DNA from 2 places in the Calothrix sp. UHCC 0171 genome. Region 1 is predicted to be linked to the other one. Evidence: predicted binding sites of a transcription regulator. Region 1 holds the regulator's gene; the other holds the start of a gene.
What was found. The regulator HrcA, encoded in region 1, represses chaperone genes, less so after heat shock. The targets are predictions, from matches to a motif close to TTAGCACTCNNGANTCNNGAGTGCTAA.
Positions count from the first base shown of each region.

Region 1 (5,381 bases):
TAACACGTTCACAACATCCTCGATTTGCCAAAATAGCTCCAATCTATCTTAGCGTTTTTCCTGTCATCATCCCCTAATCCGATTGGAAATTAGTAATTGGCTTTTACGTCAACATCTAGGGGGAGAGTGAAGGAGAGGCGGAGAAAACAAGAGTTATTTTTGTTACTACATCTCCTAACTACTACTGGAGATTCAGGGTGTAATTTTGTTTGACGTTGGCATTAAATGTTCCCACCCAAACTTTATATTTTCCAGCCTGCAAACTTTTTAGGTTGATGCTTGCGTCTTTATTCATACCAGTATCATCACCGCAGTATATCGTATTGTCTGGAGCCTGAATTAAGAGGGTGGTGTCAGTACCACCACTATTTACCAGTACCTTCAGTTGAGAAAAATCTTGTTCTAAAATGATAATGTGGTCAGGAGTAGGGTCAGCGAAACCCAAACAAGCTTTGTTGTTAATGTCTCGATTTGTGATGGCTGACAGTGAGTAAGCACCCCCTGTGTAACCAGAAATTGATGTTGCGTTTGGATTAAATCCAGGCGATAAACTAATCGTGCCAAAGTGAGCAGCATCTGCAAGTACAGGTGCTGTGAAAAATATTGTAATTATACTCAAAAGCCATCCACTTTTTAAGCAACCATTCCCTATTTGAGCTTTTAATTGAGCTTTTATTGTTGTCAGGATTGGCAGCTTTTGGGAGCGACGTTTACTCATAACAGCCATCCCTTATTGCATAAAGTATTTTTATATACACTATTTTATAGTGATATACCCCTGAAGAATTTAGGGGGTGTGTCAGATGTGAATGTGTCACACTATGTTCGGTTAAATACTGATTTATTGAGACTGACACGGAGACTTAGAGACGCGGGGACACGGAGAAATATTGAGTCAAAAATTATCAAGTTGGAAAAACGCACCACCTTTGAGCGATCGCTCGCTGTTATCGTAGTTACTGATGGTAAGCGATCGCAAATTGTCAAATAATGGTTTGGCGACAACTTTTAGCAGTTTGAGGATGGGTAGCTGTTTTTGGAGAATATCTTGGCTATTTGCCCAATCAATATGGATGTACCCCTGATTGGTTTTGGGAAATACAGCAATACTTTTTTGAAAATTACGGTTGTCTGTGAAATTATGATCTTTACTGGCGAGAACTTCATGCATTGTCTCTAAAGATGAAGTGAAAATTTCGTAATTACCAAGAGTAGTATGCACCCCGTAAGCTTGGGCGGCAATGCTGAAAGATGGTTTGGCTTTAGCGTCAGTTTTGGTGGTAGTAGCAGCTAATTGTGTCCAAGCGGTGATGGGTTGCTTGTCCAAAGTGAACGAACTCACGCTTAAGCCGTTTTTTGCAGCAATTTCATCCAAGCGGGAAATTCCATCGGGTGATGAAGGTGTTTTTTCCACCACAAAAACCCAATCAGGATTTCCTTGTTGCGGGTTTGACATTAATGCAACTGCATATTCGCCTGTCACCCACTTAAATATATCTGCCGATAAGTTTACACCCCAACGATTTTGTGCTTCTGCTAAAGGTAGTACAAAATTAGTAATGCTAACTTCGCTTTTTCCTGATAAAGCACCAGCTAGTTGCTGCCAATAGCGGGCGAGATTGCTGCTACTGATATTGCTCAAATCACTGCTGGAAAAAGTCACTCCAAAAGTGGGTGGAATATATTGCAATGCGCCTACTGGTTTTGAGAGTTTTGGCGAAGATGTGGGAATTGCCTCAGGAGTAAAGGCAACGGTTTCGGCGAGTAAACCTTTTGCGGCTAGAGATAGGGAAACAAGCTGGGTGTCGAAAGTTTGTACGGGTAGCTTTAAGCCTTGCCATTCAGCAACCGCAGGCAGATTTAAATAAGTCACGCCTAACGCACCCTGAGAAATTTGCTGGGCGGCTTCTTGATACTGGGGGGAACTAGTTAAATTTAAATCGGGTGCTTGGACATTATTAATAGCTTCCCGTAACACCTTCGGATCATTAGCAAACAACACAAATTTATCACCAACAACCGCACCACTTAGCATTCCTTTTTCGGGCTGGGAATAATCAGCGATAATTTTTATACCAGCATATTCTTCAACATTTAAATCTGCACCTGCCAATACACGCTTAGAAAATAATAATTGCAGAAATTCGCGACTTTTCTCAGGTGCTTTAGTTGCCAGTGCCATCAAGTAACCAGGTTGTTTCCCATTCTCAGCATCACGATCAAAATCTAAACTCGTGATAGCAAGTGTTATTTCACTACCAAGCCAAGGCTGTATATCTTGGCGATAATCTATACCAGAATTACTCAAAAAACTTGCTTTCAAATTCGATAAATCAACTTGCTTCTCCAGTCCCTGCAAGCGTTCTGTATTTAGTATTGACACCATTGCTGGAGCTTGTTTTGATACAAAAATAGCTGCATTGGGTTGCTCTCCACCACCAATACTTTTGTTAGAGCCAAAAGCAGCAGCAACCGAAGTTTCACTGAAGATAAAGCAATTTACCAGCAGCACAACCAAGCTTGCTGCCAGAAAACGAAAGAATAGACTTCTCCTCATATTTTTATTCCACACTCACTGATATTTAAGGTTAAAGGTAAAGGGGGAAGGGGGAAAGGGGAAAAAAGAAAGACTGATGACAAATGCTCTATTTTCACTCACCACTAAGCAATTTGATAAATTTTTTGTCAAGATGGGAGAATAGGATAAGTAAAGATAAAGATATTGTTAACTAAAAGTTCATGACTGGCAGACCTCCGCATCTAACTATTACCCAAATCAGCGTCGAAGAATTGCAAGAACGTTTAGTCTCCGGCGATTCTCATCTGCAATTAGTCGATGTCCGCGAACCTCAAGAGATAGATATCGCCAGCATCGCTGGCTTTACTAATTTGCCTTTGAGCGAGTTTGCTGCTTGGGGCGATGAAATTCATTCTCGTTTAGATTCCGAAAAAGAAACCCTTGTTCTCTGTCATCATGGTGTGCGATCGCAACAAATGTGTCAGTGGCTAGTTAACCAAGGCTTTACAAATGTTAAAAATATCTCTGGTGGGATAGATGCCTATTCAATTATTGTTGACTCCTCAATTCCCCAGTATTAACCATTAGCCAAGACTAGAAAACTTTGGCAAGAGGGGGATACACGGAAACATCAGCATAGTCTTGTCCCCTATGCATCCCTCGGAAAATAAACCCCGCATTTCTACGCAGGCTACAACAACAAGTTGACAAGTATTTTAGTAATCAAAACTACAGCCTTTTGGTGATATATGTGAAAATATATTTATATAAGTAAAGTTTATGAGTATTCGCCGGATGACAATTTGATTCAGTTAATTGCCAACAATGACTGCATCGGCTGACTCCAAAAATACCTCAGATTGGTTAACTTTGCGTAATCATACGATTATTTTCCCCAAAGATGTAACTTTATTTTGCTTTTTCTATTCTGAACAACTTAATTTGCTATCTTTCTTAACTAAATATTAATTTAATTTTCTTTTTCTCAGTTTCTGATTACATCTCTTCTTCAATGTCTTTATCAAACTTTTATTTAAGAATTGCCTTTAGTAAACACAACCTATGCAAGTCCAGCTAACTAATCGACAACAGCATATACTTTGGGCAACGGTGCGACATTACATTGCCACAGCAGAGCCAGTTGGTTCCAAAACCTTGCTTGAGGAATATAACCTTGGTGTCAGTTCTGCCACAATCCGTAATGTGATGGGGATGTTAGAAAAGGTGGGATTGTTGTATCAACCGCATACTTCCGCAGGGCGAATTCCTTCCGATTCGGGCTATCGTATCTATGTAGACCAGTTAATAACGCCGAGTGAAGTGCTATCTTTGCAAGTTGAACAAGCGCTACAAAAGCGTTTGAAGTTGGAAGATTGGAGTTTAGAAGCGCTGTTGCATGGTGCGGCGCAAATTTTGTCCACTTTAAGCGGTTGTGTAACTTTAATTACGATGCCGCAAAATAGTGCGGCGATGCTGCGTCATTTACAAATGGTGCAAATCGAGGCTGGGAAGGTAATGTTGATTGTGGTGACGGATGGATATGAGACACATTCAATGTTACTGGACGTTCCTACACGTGATAATGGGAATCAACCAGATGTAGAAGTAATTGACAGGGAATTACAGATTGTCTCCAACTTTTTGAATAGTCATTTGCGGGGCAAAAGTTTGTTGGAATTAGCGAATCTAGATTGGACGGAATTAGATCGTGAATTTCAATATTATGGGGAATTTTTGAAGACTTCGCTAGCGGAAATTAACCGTCGCAATTTTACACCAGCCAACGCGCAAATTATGGTGCGGGGGGTTTCTGAGGTGTTGCGGCAACCGGAGTTTTCGCAATTACAGCAGGTACAAACTATCATTCAGTTATTAGAAGAAGAACAGGAACAACTTTGGCGATTGATTTTTGAGGAACCAGAAGCCGAGGAAGCAGGTAAGCAGAAGGTGACAGTTCGGATTGGTGCGGAAAACCCATTAGAACCGATACGTAGCTGCTCGCTAATTTCTTCGACTTACCGACGCGGTTCGGTAGCTGTGGGTAGTGTAGGGGTTTTGGGACCTACTAGACTAGACTATGAAAATGCGATCGCAGTTGTTGCGGCAGCCGCAGAATATCTTTCGGAAGCTTTTAGCTAATTAGTGATTTCGCTAATATTTGCTAGGACATAGCTAAATTTAGTGCATTAGACTTATGCTTGAGAATGTGCTAAAGCACAACTACGAACATTTTCTATTGCATCATTTTAGCTGTGTCGCGCCACTAGTGCGTGAAGGCAAAAGTCAGAAGCGCAAAATAGACGGTGTCGGTTTCCGTCACTTCTAACTTTGTAAGAAGGCAAAAGAAAGAAAGAGCATTTTATCAGCTTTTCAAGCATGTTAGATGGTAGCTTTATTTCTGGCGTTGTGTACTAGTTAATCTTTTTTCATACATCAAACTAGATTTCTATAGAAACGTTTAATTATTATTTTTTATTCAATTAGGAATCATCTAAAAATCAGTAGTGCAAGCGTCTCGCTTACTATTTCCCAAAGTTGGGCAAGACCTTTGGTGTAAGCGCTCGTCGAACGTCTCAGTCAAACGCTGACTACTTGTTCTATTTATTTTTACACGAATACTTAACATCAGTATTAAGTAGGTCGGTGTTAAAAATTGTCGTTATGGCAAGGCAGGAGGCAGTCCTAATGAAAAAATTTCATCGCCAAGCATGAAAGGGGGACGAGGGGACGCGGGGAATAATAGGGGACGCGGGGACGCGGGGAATAATAAATGACTAATAACTAATGACTCTTTCAAGTCAGAGGGCATAAGGCAGGAGGGAAGAGCTTTTCAAGTCAGTTTACTTTTCGTTACATACTACTC
Region 1 covers NZ_JAYGHN010000003.1:165,607-170,987, forward strand. Annotated here, with positions in the region: gene cysE (serine O-acetyltransferase) at 1-6, opposite strand, end outside; gene VB733_RS04145 (hypothetical protein) at 182-718, opposite strand; gene VB733_RS04150 (DUF3352 domain-containing protein) at 896-2,557, opposite strand; gene VB733_RS04155 (rhodanese-like domain-containing protein) at 2,740-3,099, shown strand; gene hrcA (heat-inducible transcriptional repressor HrcA) at 3,581-4,657, shown strand.

Region 2 (5,381 bases), on a different contig from region 1:
TAACAGTAATACATCGTCAGCAAGGCTCAATATAAAAATAAATAGCTGTAGAGGTAGATGCTGGTTGTTATTATTAAAATCCATATTCGTATATTGGCTTCCTTTGGCAATTTGAGGATGCTACTAGGTTAGGCAATATATCTAAGAAAATAGTAAATCAGCGATTTTTCTTAATAAAATTAGATGGGAATAGGGAATAAAAGATTTGCTAACTTTTTCTCATCACCCATAATTCAGAATTTATTTGCTGTCATTTCTTAGGTAATGTAATCTTTTTTAATAATTATACATTTTTATTCAGAAATTAATCTGAATGTAAACATTAACAAATTGACGATTGAAAATGCTGACTACGTTTTATTCCCAGCTAAACGTTTCGATAAACTTAAAGTTTCTTCCTTGTCATGAATCTTATTGTAATCACCACAAAATGCTTGGTAGACTGGCAAGCACAGTTGCTACAAACGTCCAGATTGAAAAGCGTTCAATATCCGCTTCGTCAAGTGCATATCCCATTTGAAAGAGGGAAGCAAGCATAGCTCCTAAAATAAAGCTCAAAAGGAAAACGTATTTAAAACTAATCATGAATTTTCCTGAAGATAGTTTCAAAATAAAATTTGAACAAGCACGACTCCGCCAGTAGCGAGATGGCGCAGAATGACTTGAATCAGTTTTGAGAAATTCAATCTCTAGTGGTGTTAAAACTAATTATTAGGAATCCATGTGTAGTGTTTTTCTGTGATTGTTGTGGAACAGGATTCCTATATCTACAAATGATGACAAGATTAGAGGAAGAGACTAAAAAATTCTTGCCATCTTAATGAATGTACTCTTTAGTGTTATCACAAACTTTTTACTGACAAGTGTTAATAGCGAGCATAAAGGATTCAATTTTAGATTTTTTTAATAAAAGATTTTGCTTTTCAATATTTATTGATTTTTGAGTTAGTAATATTTTGTTCCTGAGAATACTGACAATTAATTGCGTAATAGCATCCTGTAAGCGGTATACATCTACTTTAATAACGCCTTATTCCCTTCGACAAATAAACAATTAAAAATTTTGCACGCACTATTTTTGGGACTGGGACTTGCATCTCGGTTTCCACCATTCGTCATCTCAAAAAATCTCCCTTCTGATTGAATATAAAATTGAACAAAAAAAAACAGCCACCTCGCCTTCAGGAGAGACAGCTGTTTTTTGACCAGGGCAGGCACAAAACCCACCCCAAGATGATTAAGTTTAGTAATCGAAATCTCCACCCATACCAGCACCAGCGCCAGCAGGAGCGCCATCTTTAGGCTCTGGCTTGTCAACAACGATACATTCGGTTGTCAACACCATACCAGCGATGGAAGCTGCGTTTTGTAGTGCGGAACGGGTTACTTTCGCAGGGTCAACAATACCAGCAGCGAACATGTCAACATATTCGTTAGTAGCAGCATTGAAACCAACGTTGAAGTCTTTCTGCTTCACGTATTCGGCAATTACCGCACCATTTTGACCTGCATTTTCAGCAATTCTCTTCAAAGGAGCAGTTAATGCACGAGCAACAATCATTGCCCCAATTAACTCTTCATCCTTGAGGTTACCGCTTGCCCAAGTTTCTAACTCAGGAGCAAGGTGTGCCAAGGTTGTACCACCACCAGGAACGATACCCTCTTCAACTGCTGCTTTGGTAGCGTTGATAGCATCTTCCAAACGGAGTTTCTTGTCTTTCATTTCGGTTTCGGTAGCAGCACCAACTTTCACAACTGCTACACCACCAGACAATTTAGCCAAACGTTCTTGGAGTTTTTCCTTATCGTAGGAAGATTCAGTTTCTTCCATTTGCCGGCGAATTTGTTCGCAACGTGCTTTTACAGCTTGCTCATTACCTTCAGCAACAATGGTGGTGTTGTCTTTGGTAATGGTGATGCGGCGAGCTTTACCCAAGCTATCAATCTTGGTTGCGTCAAGTTTCAAACCAGCATCTTCAGTAATTAACTGTCCACCAGTTAAAACTGCGATATCTTCCAGCATAGCTTTCCGGCGATCGCCAAATCCAGGAGCTTTAACCGCAGCTACATTTAAGACACCACGTAAACGGTTGACAACCAAGGTAGCAAGTGCTTCTTTCTCGATATCTTCAGCAAGAATTACCAAAGGACGACCGGAACGAGCAACTTGTTCGAGGATGGGTACCAAATCTTGTACCAAACCGATTTTCTTATCAGTTAAAAGCAAGTAAGGCTCGTCAAACACAACTTCCATGCGTTCAGCATCGGTTGCGAAATAGGGCGAAATATAACCCTTATCGAAGCGCATACCTTCGGTAATTTCCAATTCGGTGGTCATGGATTTTCCTTCTTCCAAGGAAATCACACCTTCTTTACCCACCTTATCCATCGCTTGAGCAATCATGCTGCCGACTTCTTCATCATTACCAGCAGAGATTGAACCAACTTGAGCGATCGCTTTAGAATCTTCAACAGGACGGGCGTGTTGCTTGATTTTATCAACCAAGAAAGCTGTTGCTTTGTCAATGCCGCGCTTCAGCACGATCGCATTCGCACCAGCAGCAACGTTACGCAAACCTTCTTTGACAATCCCATGAGCCAAAACGGTAGCAGTGGTTGTACCATCACCTGCTGCGTCGTTGGTTTTGGAAGCAGCTTGACGAATCAAAGCCACACCAGTGTTTTCAACATGGTCTTCTAATTCAATTTCTTTAGCGATGGTGACACCATCATTAATGATTTGAGGTGCGCCAAATTTCTTTTCTAATACCACGTTACGACCCTTAGGACCAAGGGTAACTGCTACTGCTTCAGTCAAAATATCCATACCACGCTCAAGGGCACGACGAGCGTTTTCGTTGTAAATAATCCGCTTTGCCATAATAATGTAATTCGCTTTGTAAGCTATTCTCTGTTTTTTTGTTTAGATCGGTTGTCGATTTTTGGTTAGTGGTTGTTGGTTATTGAAGATTAACAGTTAACTATATACCGATTAACTATTATCCATTCACCATCGCCCGCTACCTAACTAGCTAACAATTGCTAAAATGTCTTTTTCCGAAAGTAATACATACTCGTCAGTGCCGAGTTTGATGTCGGTACCAGCGTACTTGGAGTAAAGAACTTTATCTCCTACTTTGACATCCATCGACATGCGGCTACCATCATCTTTGAACTTGCCATCGCCAATAGAGACAACTTCGCCAACTTGGGGCTTTTCTTTGGCTGTGTCGGGCAAATAAAGACCACCTGCGGTCTTTTCTTCAGAAGCACTGACTTTGACGAAAACGCGATCGCCTAAAGGTTTTACTGTTGATACGCTTAATGATACTGCTGCCATAACTAATTCGTGCCTTCTTAGCACTCTCAACTCCTGAGTGCTAATTTACCTAAATACAGCTTCAAATAGCAATCAATTATTGTGTACGGGTTCCCGAACTATTAGACAATGGGCAGTGGACATAAGAGGACAGGGAGACGCGGGGACACGGGGACACGGGGAAAATAATAAATATAAGAAGATATTATTTCCCTCCCTCTCTCCGCGTCTCCCCCTCTCCCCCTCTCCCCATCTCCCCTCTTTTCTTTCCCGTCATTGTCTTCTGGAATACCTTTTCTCCCCTGTTTCTGTTCCCTCTTCTCCTTGGCATTTTTTCTTTGTCCCATAACGATTCCAGGAATTAATTAAGTAAAAATACTCTATCAAAAATGTTCATCAGATGATTTTTCTTTGGTTTATGAATATTTTTGTATCTTCAAATTTATTTGCAAACCCAGAAAATTGTTATAGAACAGTAATCAGGAGGTGTGAGATGAGTAACAATACGGCGGAATTATCAGGTCTGAGAATACCCGAAAATACTAAAATTTCCGCAAAGAAATTCCTAAGTAATTCTGTAGAATCTCTAGGACTTTCCAAAATCCAGCGACATATTTTTTTGTGTGCTGACCAAACAATTCCAAAATGTTGCTCTAAACAAGCTTCTTTGGAATCATGGGAATATTTGAAAAAGCGTCTTCAGGAGCTAAAACTCGATCAGACACAAGAAAATAACCTGAATTACATCTTCAGAACAAAAGCCAATTGCTTGCGAGTTTGTTGTTCTGGACCGATAATGGTAGTTTACCCGGATGGTGTGTGGTATTGCCAAGCAACTCCCGAAGTAATCGAACGAATTATTCAAGAACATCTAATTGGCAATAAAGTGGTAGAAGAATACGCATTTTTACTCCACTCTCTGCCAAATTGCTTCCAAAATGTTGGCGAACAATTAATAGAGGCTTAACCATGAAAAGGATATGAAAAGCAGTAAGCTTTAATAGAGCATTGATTAGCGTGGGTTAATTTTTGGGAGCATCTTAAACCAACACTTATGTGAACTTGAATAATTATTATTTAATCAGTGTTTTTTCGCCCGCACTCATCAAAGCGATATATAATAGCGCATTATAAATACTACTGCTCTACGTATCCTTACTGGACTTTAGCCCTAGTTTCCGAATGTCGAAAAAAGTCACTGTCACTTTTCAGGCGTGAAGGTAGCAAAGGCGAGTTAAGTGGGAAAGGCTCACACACTTTTAACGATCCACCATCATAGGAAACGAGTCAATACCCTGATGGACCGAAGCGCGACAATTGCCACTGCTATGAAAGAACCCAGCATGAAAGACCACAAACGACTTTTACTAATTGATGACGACCCAAACCTGATATTGCTGGTGAAGGATTACTTGGAATTCCGGGGATATGAGGTCGTCACTGCCGAAAATGGTCGGGAAGCTCTGGAAATTTTAGAGCAGGATATTCCAGATATGATCATTTGCGACGTAATGATGCCGGAAATGGATGGATATACATTCGTCGAGCAAGTTCGGCAAACCGAACGCACGAGTTGGATTCCTGTATTATTCCTGTCAGCGAAAGGACAAAGCGCCGATCGCGTCAAGGGATTAAATAAAGGGGCTGACGTGTACATGGTGAAACCATTTGAGCCAGAAGAACTAGTGGCGCAGGTTGAATCATCCCTCAAGCAAACAATTCGTTGGAAGGAGCACCAAGCAAAAGGTGGGGAAAACGGTTCTCGTATTCAAGTTCCTTTCGATGTGCAGCTAACACCTACCGAACTGAAAGTTGTCCAGTTTGTAGCTAGGGGATTAGCGAACCGCGAAATTGCTGAAGAACTCAACGTTAGCCAGCGAACTGTAGAAAGCCATGTTTCTAACATGTTAGGTAAAACTAACCTTCACAATCGCACCGAGTTAGCTCGCTGGGCAATTGAAAACCAAATGGCATAAATCGCTGATTAGGGGTTAAGGGAAATTAGTTGCATAATTAAGGGTACCAAATAACAGCAAATGCAGCTTTACACCTAAAAGGCAGC
Region 2 covers NZ_JAYGHN010000001.1:304,655-310,035, reverse strand. Annotated here, with positions in the region: gene VB733_RS01205 (hypothetical protein) at 1-84, opposite strand, end outside; gene VB733_RS01200 (hypothetical protein) at 421-585, opposite strand; gene groL (chaperonin GroEL) at 1,244-2,881, opposite strand; gene groES (co-chaperone GroES) at 3,029-3,340, opposite strand; gene VB733_RS01185 (ferredoxin) at 3,813-4,286, shown strand; gene VB733_RS01180 (response regulator transcription factor) at 4,618-5,295, shown strand.
Region 2: a site for HrcA is predicted at 3,358-3,384, ahead of groES (co-chaperone GroES). Genes of this name have one in related genera too.